DNA from 3 places in the Lachnoclostridium phytofermentans ISDg genome. Region 1 is predicted to be linked to each of the others. Evidence: riboswitches for the same ligand, from Rfam matches in the RefSeq annotation. Region 1 holds a riboswitch; each other region holds the start of a gene.
What was found. Region 1 has a riboswitch for cobalamin ahead of cbiQ (cobalt ECF transporter T component CbiQ). Riboswitches for the same ligand answer to the same signal wherever they lie in the genome.
Positions count from the first base shown of each region.

Region 1 (5,783 bases):
CAGAATCTTTTTATTCACTTGTGAGTACTTCATTTATATGTTCAACAAATATTCTTCGAATATCCGAATTCTCTCCAAGTCCTTCCAGCACGCAAGTAACTTCAAAACCCTCGCTCTCCAAAATAACTTTCCATGAATCATCTTCATCACCAGCCATATCGTTTTTGGCATGATCCCCAGCCACTATCATGAATGGAATAAGTATAATCTTACGATACTTATTTTCCCTCAATTTCTCTATTATATCTTCAAGAGATGGGTATGCTTCCACCGTTGCAACATAAATATTATCATATCCTTGCGACTTAAACATATAATCAAGAGCGGCATAGGATGCATTGGTATAATGCTCTGATCCATGTCCCATACAAACGATAGCTTCATTTTGGCTGAGTGCTGGTATCTTCTTTACAAATGCTTTTATTACCTTCTTATAATCCTCAGTCACATTCAATAACGGTGCTCCAAATAAAATAACATTAAAGTCTTCTTTATATAAATTGACGTCGTGAATCATGATGTCATTTTCAATTCCATTTAAAATATGTGTAGGTTGAACAATAACTTCTTCAATGCCATCTAGTTTCATCTGCTCCATTGCTTCTGTCATTGTAAATACATGAATTCCATCTCTACTCCCTAGAATATTTATAATCATTTTACTTGTAAATGCACGATAGATAGCATACTCCAGATATTCCTGTTGTATATCCATCTCAATTTGATCAATCGTCTTTTGACGTGTATCATTATGACTTGTACCAAAACTTACTACAAGAATTGCTTTTCTTTTCATATAAATCCTCCATTCTGTCGCAATAGTGTGAAAAGCCTTGATTTACCACACTATCACCTCTACCTATCTTTATAGTATTAATCTAAGAATTTACCATCTTAGTATTTGGTACTGCTATACCAAAATTCCAAGCCCCATCCAGAATAAGACTAGATGAGGCTTAGAATTTAACTCATTACATTTTCTTTTGCTTGTCTATTTTCTTTTTTTGTTCTCTCTACAAATCTACCCATAAAGAAAGCTAAAACACCTACACCAATACCGGTCTGTACGCAAAAGATTAAGCTTTCAATTTCACCTGGTAATTCTCCACCAATCCATGTTTCCATAACAGGAGTAAACCATGGTTCATATTCTTCGCCTGTAATCTCTGAAACAACTTGGCTACCTGCATCATCAGAGCCACCGAATTCAGCGCCCTTTAACACGAATAACGGGATAACTGCAATTAATACAGCAACAACTAATAAGATTATAACTGTTCTTTTTGTCTTTGACATTAATTAATACCTCCATTCACCAAGCCTAAATCGTTCAGCTCTGCCTTCGCATATGTTTCTAATCCAATCATAATAACTACAGTTAAAATACCTTCAATAATAGCCAATGGTACCTGTGTCGGTGCAAAGACTGCAAGGAATTTAAGAGCAGAAGCTCCTACACCACCATTACTTGAAGGATAGGCAAGAGCAAGCTGGATACTCGTTACACAGTATGTAAATAAATCACCAACAAATGCTGCAAGAAAAATTCCAGAAAGCTTATTAACTTTTAACTTTTGACATAATTTATAGATGCCAAACGAAACAAATGGGCCTGCAATCGCCATTGAAAATGTATTTGCGCCAAGTGTCGTCAATCCACCATGAGCAAGTAAAATAGCTTGGAAAATAAGTACGATAATACCAAGAATACTAACTGCACTTGGTCCAAATAAAATGGCACCTAATCCGGTACCCGTCATATGTGAGCAGCTACCTGTAACTGAAGGTATCTTCAGGGATGAAAGTACGAAAACAAACGCACCTGCCATCGCAAGCATAGTAATCGATCTATGTTGCTTAGATACCGTTTTCTTGATTGAAAAATATCCAGCTACAAGGAATGGAATAGACAGTATCCCCCAAGTGATACAATATTTCGGTGGAAGATATCCTTCCATGATGTGCATTGCGTTTACTGCTGGAGAAATTCCAAAACATAACGCAAATGCTGCTGCAATAGCAACAATTCTTTTTTCTTTCTTATTCATTTTTCCTCCTTTTTGTTTTTAATGGGACGTCACTAAAAACTATTACATTAATTTATCAAAAGCATTTCGTTTACCTCATGCTTAATGAACTATACTTGTTCCCCAGGATATTTCTAAATTCCGCGGGTGTTTTGGGATATATCTTTAAATCCTCTAATATCTGTTTTTCTATAAGAGCTTCATAGACTTCTAACATAATTGGTTGCTTTAAATTTGTTTGAATTAAAATTTCTTCATTTTGGAATATTTCTAGCGGTGTTCCATCCGCAATAATTTTTCCTCGATGAAATACAAGCACCCTTTCCGCCCATCGGTATGCAAAATCCACATCATGGACAGAAATCAACATTGTTTTACCTTCCATATTCAGTTTCTCTAGAACATCTTCTAGCATCGTTGCATTTAAAGGATCCAACGCTGCCGTTGGTTCATCAAATATGATGACATCTGATTTCATAGCTATGATATCAGCAATCGATACCCGCTTCTTTTCTCCTCCACTTAAATAATGAGGTGGTCTGTCAATAAACTCCGTAATGTTCATGTATTCCAATGCTTCTTCAACCCGTTTTTTAACCTCCTCTTTGGGAAGTTTTAAGTTCATTGGACCAAATCCTACTTCAGCCCTTACGGTAGAAGCAATAATCTGGTTATCTGCATCCTGAAATACAATTCCAATGTTTTTTCGAAGTTCTCTTAAATTTTTCTTATTGATTATCGTATCCCGGTAAGTTATTTCCCCCTGATCTGGGGTCAGTACACCATTCACATTTAGAAAAAATGTAGATTTTCCAGAACCATTTGAGCCTACCACCGCTATTTTTTCGCCTTCGTAAATCTCGACATTCACTCCGTTTAATACGGTCTCTCCACTTCCATAGGCATAATATAAATTTTCAACCTGTAATATTGGTTTCTTCATTATTCACACTTTCCTCTCCATCACATGATTCCCCAGAGCAAAAACAGAAACATAATAAATGCAGTTGCTGCAATTAGTTGATTCCACTTTATCGCTTTTTTTTCTTCCAAAAAATGTAATTCCCCATCGTAACATCTGGCTTCCATAGCATTGTAATAAGCATTTGCCTTTTTCAGTGAAACGACAAGCATATTACTTGCAATACTCCCAAAAGTAATACAAGAGGTCCTAAAATCACAATAACCCTGACGTGCTTCTGCTGAGTTTTTCATCTGCCTATAAACATCAACTAGAATAAAAATAAAACGGTAAATTAGGTTCATTAATTCAAGAATGAGTTTTGGCATATGAACTTTTCTTAAAACAGCGATGATTTCACTTGATGGAGTAGATAATGTCATCATCTGTAGAGCGCTTACAGCTGCAAAAACTTTAAGTATTAAAAACAACATTTTCTTTAGTTGTACTAAAGAAGTAAATACATAACAAAAGCCAAGATACAAATTATATTGACCTATTGGTTCTTTTGAAAAATCAATGGCAATCGTAAATGTACCAAGCAAAATAAAAGATAATGGAATCGCCAAAAATGATAAATATTCTGTTATCGACAAACCACCTTTTACCACAGTGATATAAGCCATTGCAAAAATAATTACAACGGATACATAAGGATTGTTCAGTACAATACTTAAAATCATGACTATGACTGAAAAGGTAACTTTAAAATCAGAACTCCAGTCTCTGATATGAGATGTATAAGCATATAAGTCAATGGAAAACCCTTCTCCATGCTTATGTTTTATTCCATGATGATGCTTATGTGCACTGTTGCTATGAACATGTTTTTTTCGAAATTCCCATATAGAAAAAATGACAGCCACCACAAATATGGTGCAAAAAGCAATTAATTTTGTCATATAAATAACCTTGCCTTCCATCTAAAATTAAAAAAAGCCATACTAAGTTCAAACGAACTCAATACAGCTTTGTTCTGTAATTTTAGCACACAAATATACTGTAATTATTTTAGGGTAAAAGAAATAATACAATCTTCTCTAAAAAATTGCAGCTATCAGGTGTGTACCTCTTGAGATCGAAGAGTTTTTGTATATTGAAACAATATACAGTACATTTCATTATACAAATGTATTCTGACTTAAACATCACCGCAAATTTTTCACCTTCCCAGAATTACTTCCAGTGGTCAAAGAACATACTATTCAGGTTCTTTTCGAAAACTGCTCCGTTATCACAGTAGCGCTCCTGTGTGGGAATTGCACCCAACTTCCTGTACGAGAGAACTCGCACAAAATTTGTATAATTCAATTCTATTCAGTTTTTTTATATAAATAAATTTTACTCTAACTTAGGAATATGGCTGAGTTAAAAAATACTTACAAATGCATAACGCTAATATTTACAAGTAATAATTACAGACTCATTACACTAAAATATTTATAAATCCATTATGTTAAAATATTTCTAAATACATTATACTAAAATATTTCTTAATACATTATACTAAAATATTTCTAAATACATTATTCTAAAATATTTCTAAATACATTATGCTCCTCTAGTTTCATCAACCATATAGAGCAAAGCATTACATATTGCTGCTGCCACATTACTTCCGCCTTTTCTTCCTCGCGCGACAATGTATGGAGCTGAAGAATTGATGACCAACTCTTTTGACTGTACCACATTAACAAACCCAACAGGGACTCCTATTACCAAAGCTGGTTTTATTTTGTTTTCAGTTATCAGTTCATAAAGACGCACAAGCGCAGTAGGGGCATTCCCTATGGCAAATATGATTTCTTTATCGAGTAGGGCTGCTTTATCTATACTTGCGGTTGCTCTTGTACTTCCGTTTATCTTAGCAATCCTAGCAACTTCCTCATCTGCCATAAAACAAAGTACCTCACCTCCATATTTCGCTAGAACCTTTTTATTAATCCCCGCCTTTCCCATTTCAGTATCGGTGACAATACAGGCTCCTCGTCTTATCGCAGCTAAGGCATATTCCACTACGTTTTCAGAAAACATCAATGAATCAGCATATTCAAAATCAGCAGATGTATGTATTACGCGTTTGATTATCGGAGCTTTTTCTTTATCAAGGATTCTCCCACCTAACTCCTGCTCGATTATTTCGAAACTTCTCCTTTCAATATCAGCTGGTAAAACATTTTCTAAATCTATTTTCATTCTGATTAACTCCTACTTTTCAATTCCAATTCTTGCACAAATCCCCTGGTCAAATGGATGCTTTATTTTCTTTATCTCAGATACATAGTCTGCCATATCAAGCAATTCTTTAGCCGGATTCCTTCCCGTCAAAATCACTTCTAAGGATTCTGGTTTGCTTTTCAAAAAGTCAATTAACTCTTGCCGATCAATTACATTGTAATTATATGCTCCAATAATCTCATCTAGTACAAGCATTTTGCAATCCTTTGACTTTACCTGTTTTATCACATTGCAAAAATGATCGCTATATACTTTTTTCGCTTCAAGTCTTTCACTTTCTGTTAACTTTGAAATAAATCCAAATGTTTTATCACAGGTTATAACTTGAATATTAGGTAACTGTTTAAGGATGTTCAGCTCACTTGATTGGTTATTTTTTATGAACTGTGCAAACACTACATCCCCTCCACTACCTGCACATCGAACACTCAGTCCAATGGATGCAGTGGTCTTACCTTTTCCATCTCCTGCATAAATATGAATTAAGCCTCTCATATTCCCCTCTCTGTCATTTCATATTTTATTCTAATTTCACTTTTTTCTATTTAAACATGTGC
Region 1 covers NC_010001.1:1,722,434-1,728,216, reverse strand. Annotated here, with positions in the region: gene CPHY_RS07240 (sirohydrochlorin cobaltochelatase) at 11-796, opposite strand; gene CPHY_RS07235 (energy-coupling factor ABC transporter substrate-binding protein) at 964-1,296, opposite strand; gene CPHY_RS07230 (energy-coupling factor ABC transporter permease) at 1,296-2,048, opposite strand; gene CPHY_RS07225 (energy-coupling factor ABC transporter ATP-binding protein) at 2,119-2,970, opposite strand; gene cbiQ (cobalt ECF transporter T component CbiQ) at 2,991-3,890, opposite strand; cobalamin riboswitch at 4,100-4,305, opposite strand; gene CPHY_RS07215 (precorrin-8X methylmutase) at 4,540-5,184, opposite strand; gene CPHY_RS07210 (cob(I)yrinic acid a,c-diamide adenosyltransferase) at 5,197-5,721, opposite strand; gene CPHY_RS07205 (cobyrinate a,c-diamide synthase) at 5,758-5,783, opposite strand, start outside.

Region 2 (5,783 bases), 330 kb from region 1:
TCCTATCACCGCCCCAATCAAGGGAAAGAAACAAATCGCATAACGCATAGACGATTCCTCCCATTCCTTCATGGGAACTCTAATCTTTGAATACATACTAAATGCAATCCATAAAGAATTTAGCCACTTCATAATAACCTCTTTCCCCTTTATGATTTAAAGGAATACCACAAACTACTTCATCAACGTGCTCAAAGTCTACTGCTAACCTTGTATGAAGTTCTCCAAGTGCTTTGATATATAAGGAAGTACCCTCGTCGTAACTGATTCCATCAAATCCGATATCATTGGATACTACAATTAAGTGTGTCGTTTTTTCAGAAAGCAGCTCAACTTGTCTTAGTACTCCATCTATCACCCCATCCGCACCAATTCCTATCGGATCAAACATCTCATTTGCTAGAAGATTAGATAAACATTCCAATAACACGACGCTATCTTTGGGAATAGATACTTCATTCACCGTCAGCGATTTCTCAATTGTATGAAAATTTCTTCCGCTTCGTAGTAAACGATGTCTCTTTACACGCTTCTTTCCTTCTTCTCCATACACTTGCATCGTAGCTAGATAATACACAGGCAAATTGAAAGAATCCGCAATTTCTTCTGCATAGGCAGACTTGCCACTCCCGCTGCCTCCGGTGATTAAATATCTCATAATGGTTTATACTCCTCTATTTGTATATCAGTAAAGGTTGGCATACTGCGATATTCACTTAATGCCATCTCAAGTAGTGGCATTACCGCAACAGCTCCTGTTCCCTCACCTAAAGATAGGCGACATTGGATGATAGGATTTAGTTTAAGTTCTTCCAGTATCATTTGTGCGGCTGGCTCACCAGATTGATGAGAGGCAACCATCGTATATTTGCAAGGTTCACATAATCTGGTAGCTAGAAGCGCTGCTGCTGAGGATATAAAACCATCAATGACAATAGGTACCTCAAAAAATGCTCCTCCAAGATAGACACCAACCATGGCTGCCAAATCAAAGCCTCCAACCTTCTTTAAGATTTCCCAAGGCTCCTCTGGGTTTAAATGATGAAAAGCGATTGCTTCCTCGATTATCTTTGCCTTATGCGTAATTCCTTCCTTACTTAAGCCTGCTCCCTTTCCTGTTACATTCTTCGCAGGTACTTGAAGGAGAGCAGCAGTGACAGCGCTACTGGTAGTCGTATTGCCAATTCCCATCTCCCCCGTTGCTATAATTTCATAACCTGATTCTTTGTATTCCTTCACTAATAAGATACCGGCTTCTATACAATTACATAACTCATCTTCTGTCATAGCCTCCATCTGAGAAAAGTCTCTTGTTCCTCTTCTTGCCTTCAGACAGCGCATTTCCTCTACTTCAGTTAGCATACCAACATCAACTGGAATTACCTCAGCGTTAGCCACTTTTGCAAAATGATTGATGCTGGCTCTCCCATGAAGAATATTTTGAGCTACAACCGCAGTCACTTCACTTCCAGTCTGGGAAATCCCCTGTGCTACAATCCCATTGTCCGCACAAAATACCATGCAACAACGTTTCTTAAGCGTTATCTTAGGATTGATAGAAACCAGTGTTGCAACAGCATCCTCCAGATATCCAAGTCCATAAAGTGGTTTTGCAATCTTATCCCAGTACTTATTAGCTTCTCTTTTTCTTTCTTCAATTTCACTAAAATCTCTTGTTATCAGCTGTCTTATGATAAGTTTACAATCAATTTCCCGCTCCATAATAATTCCTTTCTTGTCTCATACCTTTTTATGGACTTTCCCTTTTTAAGGTCTTTCCCTTATTCTTGCAATAATGACCAACGTGACTTAACCATACATATAGGAAATTGCAGCGCAAATTCCTATAAACTAAAAAATGCCTCATACACAAAATAGCATAAGAGGCATAACAAAAAAACTCCCTAAATGAGTTCTTTACTACACCAGCTATTCACCGTAGCCTTGTGTTATTTCTTATAGTGAGGCAGGTCTTCTGGCTTTGGCTTCAGCACATACTACAGTCTTCCCGATTACTCAGTGACATGTCCTACATTCGTAAGTGAAGTATGCTCTTCCATTACAGCGGCGGGACCGCATGGGATTTTTCACCCATTTCCCTATTATCCTTGGCTATAAATCATGCCAAGGCACCTCTCTACATTATATTTTTAAGATAGAATTTCAGTACATGTAAAAAATTTAATTCTCTTATTTGGAAATTAAACCCGCTTCATTATAACTAAAAAATCAAAGGATGTAAAGTATCTACCGTAATTAATCCTTATAATCCCTGATAATAACCAATAATATACAATGGAATAACTACTTTAAAAATGTTACAATATTATTACAGAAATATTTCATTTTGGTAATTCTATAACAAAATATCCTCATGTTCTGAATCTCCTGACAAAAAGATGTAACCTATTTGACTCTTTTTTGTCGCACTTTTATGAAATACTTAAGATATCTAAAATACGAAAGAATGGTAATGAATATGAACTACAAAGTTAAATTAGGCACTCTAGTAACATCTCTGGTTTTATCTGGATATATTACAACTATCCCAGTAGCTCACGCTACTTCATATAAAATCTCCCCCCCACTTATAACAACCTCTCGCTTCATCACTTCTAATGTAGGATCTCACGAGGTATCAGTCCGACAAGGTCAAAATAAGATAGATCTCGACGTTAGCGTTACAAAAAATGCGACCGCGTCGGAAATTCAGCAATTATTAGATTATAACAAGAATAATGTATACAACCTAACCATAAGAATACCATATGGTACCTATGTACTTGATCAAGAACTTCGTATCTATTCTAATACTACAATTATTGTTTCTACTGGAGCTAAATTAATGAAGAACCACCAACGTGGAGCCATGATTGCAAATGATATGAGTAAAGATAACGGTGGTTATTCTACTACCGAAAATATCACCATCGATGGGGGTATCTGGGATTCCTCTATGATAGCAGGCTATAACAAGGGTACGGAGAGTTTTCGTTTTATACACGCTACAAATGTTACCGTTAAAAACGCAACCATTCGTAATGTACCAGACAAAAGCCACCTTATTACCTTTGCTGGTGTTAAAAACGGTACTATAGAAAATTGCATACTCTTTGGTTATAATGGTGAAACGTTAAAAGAAGCGATTCAGCTCGACATCGTTCATGACAATATCATCGTTCCTTCCATGCAGTCAAGTTCTATCCTATATGACGATTTACCATGTGATACAATTGTCATAAAAGATAACCTAATATACAACTTTCCCCGCGGTATTGGTTCCCATACTTCTGTCCAAGGAGTTTTCCATACTAACATAACAATTGAGAATAATAGGCTTCATGATATCTCGGAAGCTGCCATTAAAGTTTATAACTATACAAACACCAATATAAAAAACAATATCATAGATAGAGCAGGTGTTGGGATTCTTGTCTATACGACAATTGCAAATGAGGAGATGAATTATCTTCCTGCTCTTCCAAGTACGAAAAAACAGCCCCTTCCTAAAAATTATCGCATCGTAATTGAGGGAAATACTATTAAGAATATGAGACAATATCTAGAAGGTTCAACGCTTACCTGGGGTGATGGAATACGTGTTATTGGTAGCAAAGCACGACCTTTATCCAATGTTTCTATTAGAAAGAATAAGCTAACAAAGACAGCCCGCTATGGAATCTTTGTAGAATACTCCCCTAACTGTTATATTGGTAGCAACTATATCACTGATACCTATCGTTATGCAATTTGCGTACACAATAGTAACTCAGGTAATCTATACTGGAACCAGATTAGTAAAGCGGGAGCGAAAAACAGCTATTATGGAGGAATTGGTGTATCATATACCCAAAATTTAAAGATCTATAGTAATAAGATAAACGTGACAGCCAAAAATGGTATTTATCTAAATTCAACTACAAGAAACTGCAATGTTACCTGGAATAAGATCACCGGTGTAGCCGCTGCTCAAGCTATTTATGCAGATACAAAAGATGGACATACGGTTAAAAATAATACACCGAAAGTAAAAAAGTAATTTGTTAGTTTTGTTATAGAACAATGAAGTGGCGGTTTTCTGAACTATCTGATGATTCCAAGATAATTACGCCATACGGCACATTTAAACCAAAAAAATTTCCATACGAAAAGTTGCTATTTCCGGAAGAAGAAAATTGTGTGGATCACATACTAAAGCTTTATTTCTAATAGCCAGTAACATTACCTGTGCTAGAACTACTATGAATATGAACCTTTTGGGGACATTATTTTTATGAAAAAGAGGAGCTTATGCTCAATAGCTTTTATATCTACTATTGAGCATAAGCTCCCTTTATGATTGCATATTCTTTTATTATCGTTGTTGTTGCTTTCTTATACGCTCTGTGCATTCTTTTCAAGCACTAAATAAGCACTCGCTACTTTTCAACTTAGCTAGTTCTTACTTCATAGCTTTTCAAGTATAAAGCAGCTCTAATATCTTTTTTAAAGATTTAAACATGCTGATAAACCATATCAAGTTGGAATTCTGTTTCACTACCAACATATCCTATCTTTTCATAAACATGCTTTGCTGGCTCATTTAACTCGTCTGCCATAAGAAAAGAACGTACAGCTCCTTGTTCCTTTCCATAAGCAATGGCCTTTTAATCGCATCAAATTTATTTCTGTCAATCATGCAATCTCCTTTACTATTAGTCAAAAGGATAAATTACACCCCAACTAGCTCTAAGACCGTCCATAATTTCCATCACGCGGAGAGTTTCCTCATGAGGCATCTCCGGACATTCTAATTTACCTTCTGCTATTGCCTTGAAAGCTGCAGTTACTTCATACTCATATCCAGTAATTTGTTCTGGTCTCTCAATGGTTTCTACTAATTCGCGGTTTGAATTGTATACTTCAATTTTCTCATAGTTATTCATCCCATAAACCTTTAAATAACCTTCGGTACCATAGATGATTGCTTGTGATTCCATCGCACTAATCATAGAACTGCTAAGTGTTGCTACCTTACCATCTTTATAAGTCAAGATGACACTATGTGTTTCATCTACACCAAGATCAGTTAATACTGCAGAAGTTTTGATATCCGAAATCTCATTTCCAAATGCAATCATAGCAAATGTTAATGGATAGATTCCAAGATCAAGTAACGCTCCACCTGCTAATGAAGGCTCTTTAAGTCTTGGTTTTCCACTAACCAATGCACCGAATGTAGAGATTAAAGAAGCTGGAGTTCCAATCTTACCACTATTAAGTGTATCTTTTATCATTTGAGCCATTGGCATATAACGGCACCAAATTGCTTCCGTAACTAATAATCCTTTTTCTTTTGCTAAAGAAAGAACTTCTTCTGCCTGCTTTTTATTCGCAGTAAATGCTTTTTCACATAAAACATTTTTTCCATATTGTAAACATAACTTTGCATGATCATAATGATGAGAATGTGGTGTTGCTATATACACTAAATCAATATTTGGATCTTGCAACATCTCTTCATAGGATCCATAAGCATGTTCTACTGAATATTCCTTTGCAAACTCTTCTGCTTTATTAATATCTCTAGAAGCAATACCATATAAATTTACATCCTTCATTCCATTGACAGTCTGAGCCATGAATGTGGCTATTCTTCCAGCACCTAAAATTGCAATATTATTCATAAAAAAATCCTTCCTTTCTTTTCCCTCTGTAACAAATCCTATACGTAACTACTATATCTCCCATATTTCATATTGTAACATAGATTTGGTAAAAGTTATATCGTAAATTATGAAAGC
Region 2 covers NC_010001.1:1,392,434-1,398,216, reverse strand. Annotated here, with positions in the region: gene CPHY_RS05840 (adenosylcobinamide-GDP ribazoletransferase) at 1-132, opposite strand, end outside; gene CPHY_RS05835 (bifunctional adenosylcobinamide kinase/adenosylcobinamide-phosphate guanylyltransferase) at 98-658, opposite strand; gene cobT (nicotinate-nucleotide--dimethylbenzimidazole phosphoribosyltransferase) at 655-1,722, opposite strand; cobalamin riboswitch at 1,949-2,152, opposite strand; gene CPHY_RS05825 (right-handed parallel beta-helix repeat-containing protein) at 2,480-4,039, shown strand; gene CPHY_RS05820 (Gfo/Idh/MocA family protein) at 4,695-5,666, opposite strand.
Region 2: another riboswitch for cobalamin. It lies ahead of cobT (nicotinate-nucleotide--dimethylbenzimidazole phosphoribosyltransferase); the one in region 1 lies ahead of cbiQ (cobalt ECF transporter T component CbiQ).

Region 3 (5,783 bases), 1.0 Mb from region 1:
TTTTGATAAGGTGCTCGCCCCATCATCACAATTTCATATGCTGTGAATCTTGTTTCGATGTTGGTGTTTTGTGGGACTAGGGACATCTTTTTCGCTATATCGTTACGTTTATAACTTGTAATTTCCTTATTTTCAAGGAATATTCTTCCTGACTCTACTGGTAACAATCTTAGGATATGGCGAATAAATGAGGTTTTTCCGGATCCGTTTGGCCCCAAAATACCGTAAAACCCTCCCTGTAAAAAAGTCGCACATATCTCTTTTAAGATTGCATCCTCCTCTTTTTGTGGCTGCCAAGTAAGTTCATTTATTTGTATTGTCTGTAATTTATCCATCTTACACCATCCTTTTCTTATCACGATATAGTAATAATAAGAAATATGGTGCTCCAAATAATGCGGTAATAACTCCGACTGGTAATTCTCCAGGTGCTCTTAAGGTTCTTGCTAAAGTATCACAAACAATTAAGAAAAAGGCACCAAAGATACAACTAAATGGCAATAATCTCTCGTGTCTTGGACCAAGTAGCAATCGTATCATATGAGGTATAATTAAACCGACAAAGCCTATAATACCACAAACCGAGACGCAAGCGGCTACCAAAAGTGAACCAACTATGATAAGAGTTCTCTTCACTTTCAATGTATCAATACCAAGACTTTCTGCAGTTTCCTCACCTGCCGCTATAATGTTTAGTTCTCTCGCATACACAATAATTATCGTAGCACAGACAACAAAAAACAGGAGAAGAAATCCGACTTTCTTCATGCTAGCTGCAGAAAAGCTTCCAAGAGTCCACATATAAACCTTTTCTATCTGCTCTCTTCTAATACTCATTAATAAGGAAATCATAGCAGACAACATAGAACTAATCGCTGTACCAGTTAGCACAATATGAGTAACTGAACCAGTACTTCCAGTAAACGCAATTTGGTATACTAAGAAAACAGTAAGTAGAGCTCCAACAAAGGCAAATGCCCCTATCACACCCAGACCAAAAAATGATATCGTCATACCACTTAGTGTAGCTATCGTAGCTCCAAGAGCTGCACCAGAGGAAATGCCAAGTATCTGTGGGTCTGCAAGTGGATTACGAAATAATCCTTGAAAACATGCCCCTACTAACGCAAGTGAGGCTCCGCTTAAACCAGAGAGTAAAATCCTAGGTATTCGAATATTCCAAATAATCGTAACATAATTTTTAGGTATATCCGAAGTTTCTATTAACTTTCTAATAATCGGTATTTTACTTAGAAGGACCTTTAAACTATCATATATTGTTATGTTGGCTGAACCAACTGATGCTGTGACAATAATCGTAATAAGTAGTAGCAACGTAAACACTAGATAATAAAATGAAGTCTTTCTTTTGTTCATATTAATAATCAGGCCTTTCCATAACTGCAAACTTTGAACCACAGGTACAAAGTTGCGTATTTACTCCAGTATCTATTGAAATGCTTCTGGATGCAGTATTTTTGCTACCTCTAAAATTCCATCAGCAACACGATAACTTTGACGTTCCAGTAAATTATTATCAATACTATACACTTGATTATTCTTTACAGCACTTAAATCTTTATAGTTATCACTTGAGATAAAGCTATCCTTCATACTGGAATCTAAAATAATTACCTCTGGGTCTGCATCAATTAAACTTTCTAATGTATATGACCATCCACTAACATTTTTAGCAATATTATCTCCACCTGCTAGTGTTAATAAATTTCCGATAAAGGTATCACCTCCGGCTGTATAATCTCCGTATTCCCCAAAACCTACTACATAATATACAGTCTTCTTAGGAAGTGACGCAACCTTCTTTGTTACATCTTCTATTTGTGTTTTCATTGTTTCTACAAGCTTTGCTGAATTATCCTGACAATTAAATATCTGTCCAATTAAATCAATCATCCCATAGATACCAGCAACATCTTTATCTTCATTCGCTACAACGACCGTAATTCCAACCTCTTTAAATTTTTGAATAACATCTTCCGTCCATAGGGAAGAAGCTAATACAACATCTGGAGCTAGACTTACAACTTTTTCTATATCAGGATTATAAAAATCTCCGATAGATTCAATAGACAATGCTTCCGCTGGATAATCACAATAATCCGTACGTCCAATCAATTTATCTGATAGCGAAAGTGCATATAATATCTCTGTGATACTAGGAGAAAACGATATCATTGTTTGAGGTTCATTTTCAAACGTAATGGTAGTTCCCATAGTATCGGTAACTGTGAGTGGGTACTTAGTTTCATTATTCTCTGTAGTATCCTCTGGTAAGCCAGTCGGGGTTGTGGCTGGTTCTGTGCCAGTTGATGGCTGAGCAGTAATTTGTGCCTCTGAAGTTGGCATTTCATTAGTTTCATGATTCTCATTGCCTGCTTTTGTCCCACAACCTGTCATGACAATGGTTAGAATCAATCCAAGTGTCAATAGTTTTTTAAATTTCTTCATTTAGCCTCCATGCTGCGACTATCTTTTTAGGAGCCGCTAATGGCGTGGGTTTGGCGCAGCACAAACTTGTCTGTGTAAAGTTTTAGAATTTCTTAGGCGGCGTCTTTTGGCGCCTTAGATATTCTCTTCACACTTACTCCCTTTTTGATCCGCAACTCCCTCCGAGTGCAGATGATTCATTCTCATATGGCAGGTTTCCTGGCTCATGGTCATTTTACTCATTGCTGTCTTCTCATATCATTCTTCGCTTTTTAAGGCTAGGAGCCGTATCCTTAACGCTAAAGAAGATACAATGACACTTCCGCAATTTTCATTCCATTGACAGTAACGGGGGCTGCTGTGGATTTTCACCACATTCCCTTTTAACTTATATTAAGAAGCACCACATGGTCGCAATTATTATACCCGTAACTTGGATACAATACAAGTAAATTTTAACAACAAGAAATCACATAGATAATAATTACTCATCAAAAAAAGACTGTCATAAAAGATTTAATGACAGTCCTTCTCCTATTACGTTTCATTTTGTAACTTTATTGGAAAAGCCAACCTATTTATTCTATGAAATACTATCTTCCTGATATATACATTAAATATACATGGAATATATATTAGTAAACGTATCTATTATCATAAGTTACGCCTTTTCACATGGCCCAAAATAATCTTTTCTAAGACAGACTTATATACTAAAACGATCTGAGCATCAATAAAGCAATATTTATTGAGAACAAATTCATAAGTCTTCATTAGAAACAGAACGCTCATCGTACCAAGAGCAGTAATCGCAATCATTGGTACTAAACCTTTCAATAGAATAAATGTAGAGGCAGCAATATAGAATACCACAGCAAACATATAATTTTTACTGATTCGAAAAGCAAGCAACATAGCATCGTTTAATCTATCATGCATCCGTGCAATCGATTCAATATCTTTATCCTTAAGCCTGGTGTAGATATCCTCAAAGACCTCTTTACTCTCTAGTGATTTGTTCTTGAGATTTTTTTGAATGTATGTGAAATACTTATTGTAGTTGACTTCTCCTAATTCCTTGCGTATTAATTTCTTGAATACACTCATCATATCCCCATTTCCTTTCGGTGGAATTGAACCTGTCTTTAGTATTTGCGAAGTCCTCTAATAAAGTCTTGTAATTTCTGGTTAGTTTGTAAAATTTGAAAATAAGATGACAAAACTTGGCTATGTCATGAACAATAAATTATATATTCACAAAATGTTCATAAGTTAGCCATACTATCATCATATTCATATCTTATAATACAAATATAACATAAATATGTTTACAAGATAATTTTTTTCATAAAACAAAGCCCGGCAGTTACCCTCCCCCTCTACCGGGCTTCTCCTCTGCCCTTTTTTCGAAATTACTTAGACTTTTTATCTCTATTCTTTCAAATCTTAATTTTCTCAAATCTTAATTTCATCAAATTATAATTTGATTCACATACTTTGCAGTGTTTTCATAATCAAATTCTTCCGCTGCTTCCATCGCTTGATGAATCTTTTTTTGATTTTCCTTAGATACCATCGTTAACAGTAGTCTTAATCCATTTATAATCTCAAAATATTCATAATGACTAATATGATATAATACTTTCCCCTGCTGCTTTGCGATTACTTCTTTAGAACAGTTAGAAATCCCCATGGTTTCATTCTTAGGATTTCTTCTATTATTATATGCGATTAACGCTTGTTCGAGTTCACTACAAAATAAGTTAATGCGCATGAGAAATCTCTTTAGTTGTTCCATCTGGCATTCATGGATAGAATTATTATGTTCCAATGATTCCTCGCTCATTCTTTTCATTTCAAGGGCAGTTGCATCTTCCGCTAATTCTCTTGATCCCAAATGATACAATATACTTTTTAAAGAATGGCATTCTGCTTGCATAATACCACGTTCTTTCTCTTCTGTAATAAGTTCTAACTTATCTTTTGATTGAATTAATTGTTTCATCGATGCTTCTGCTATGCGGATATAATTATCCACCTGATTTAGAGCATAATGCAAGCCTAATCTACAATCAAGCGTAGTAACCTGTTGAAATATTTCTATAAATTCTGATACTTCATCCGTTCTTTCCCCAATCTCGTGAAAGGAATCTATCAAATTCTCACATAATTTTTCTTTTGGTAACCATCTTTTTAAACATTGACTTAGCTTATCTGCCTCAATTGGTTTTTCTAATACATCAGAAAATTCATTTGTTGTTGCGATTTTTTCATTTTCACCGATGAGAGCACCTGAAATCGCTATAATCACCTGACCGAATTTTCCCACTAATTTATGTATCCTTTTCGCAGTTTCAACTCCATCTATTTCTGGCATCATGAGATCCATAAAAATTAAGTCATAATCTTTTTCAGCCACCTTTTCTAAGGCATCCCGTCCGCCTCCTGCAGTTTCAACAGAAAGACCATATGTCTTTAACATCATTCCTCCTGCTATCAGATTAACAGGATTGTCATCTACGATTAAAGCTGTGGCTCCAATTTTATCCCCATGAAAGATTGTATCAATCACACACAACATCCTCCTTTACTTTTATTATCTATCACATCACAATGTTATAGTTTTTCCATTCATTCACTTTGTCTCCCATATCCTAACAAATTTAAAGACTAAAATCAAGATTTTCCATTTTTTTCTTTAAAACTTTTCTTTATTTTATTATCACTTTTTGTTATAATAGTCGGTAAGAAAAAATTTGAAGTCGGGACGCACGCAATAGCGGGCGTTCTAACCATGAATACAATTCTGTGAACTCCCACATATTATGGATTAGTACACAGAAAATATTGCAACAAAAGTTTAAGTGCATGAAAAATGCATAAATATCCTGGAGGTATCATTATGTCAAATGTTTGCATTATGGATCATCCTCTAATCCAACATAAGATTGGTATTATGAGAATGAAAACCACATCTACTAAAGAATTTCGTGATTTAGTAGCCGAAGTAGCTATGCTTATCTATTATGAGGCAAGCCGCAACCTACCATTAGCTGATAAGGAAGTGGAGACTCCACTTACTAAGGCTATTGTTAAAGAAATCGAAGGTAAGAAATTATGTGTCGTTCCAATTCTACGTGCCGGAATGCATATGGCAGACGGTATTCTTAATCTAACACCGAATGCAAAAGTAGGCCACATAGGATTATATCGTAACGAAGAAACTCTTGAACCTGTTGAGTACTTCTGTAAATTACCATCTGACGCTCCTGATCGCGAAATCTTTGTTGTGGATCCAATGCTAGCTACTGGTGGTTCTGCTATTGCAGCTATCA
Region 3 covers NC_010001.1:716,627-722,409, reverse strand. Annotated here, with positions in the region: gene CPHY_RS03060 (ABC transporter ATP-binding protein) at 1-335, opposite strand, end outside; gene CPHY_RS03055 (FecCD family ABC transporter permease) at 337-1,377, opposite strand; gene CPHY_RS03050 (ABC transporter substrate-binding protein) at 1,450-2,469, opposite strand; cobalamin riboswitch at 2,641-2,871, opposite strand; gene CPHY_RS03045 (hypothetical protein) at 3,103-3,555, opposite strand; gene CPHY_RS03040 (response regulator) at 3,920-5,020, opposite strand; gene upp (uracil phosphoribosyltransferase) at 5,351-5,783, shown strand, end outside.
Region 3: another riboswitch for cobalamin. It lies ahead of CPHY_RS03050 (ABC transporter substrate-binding protein); the one in region 1 lies ahead of cbiQ (cobalt ECF transporter T component CbiQ).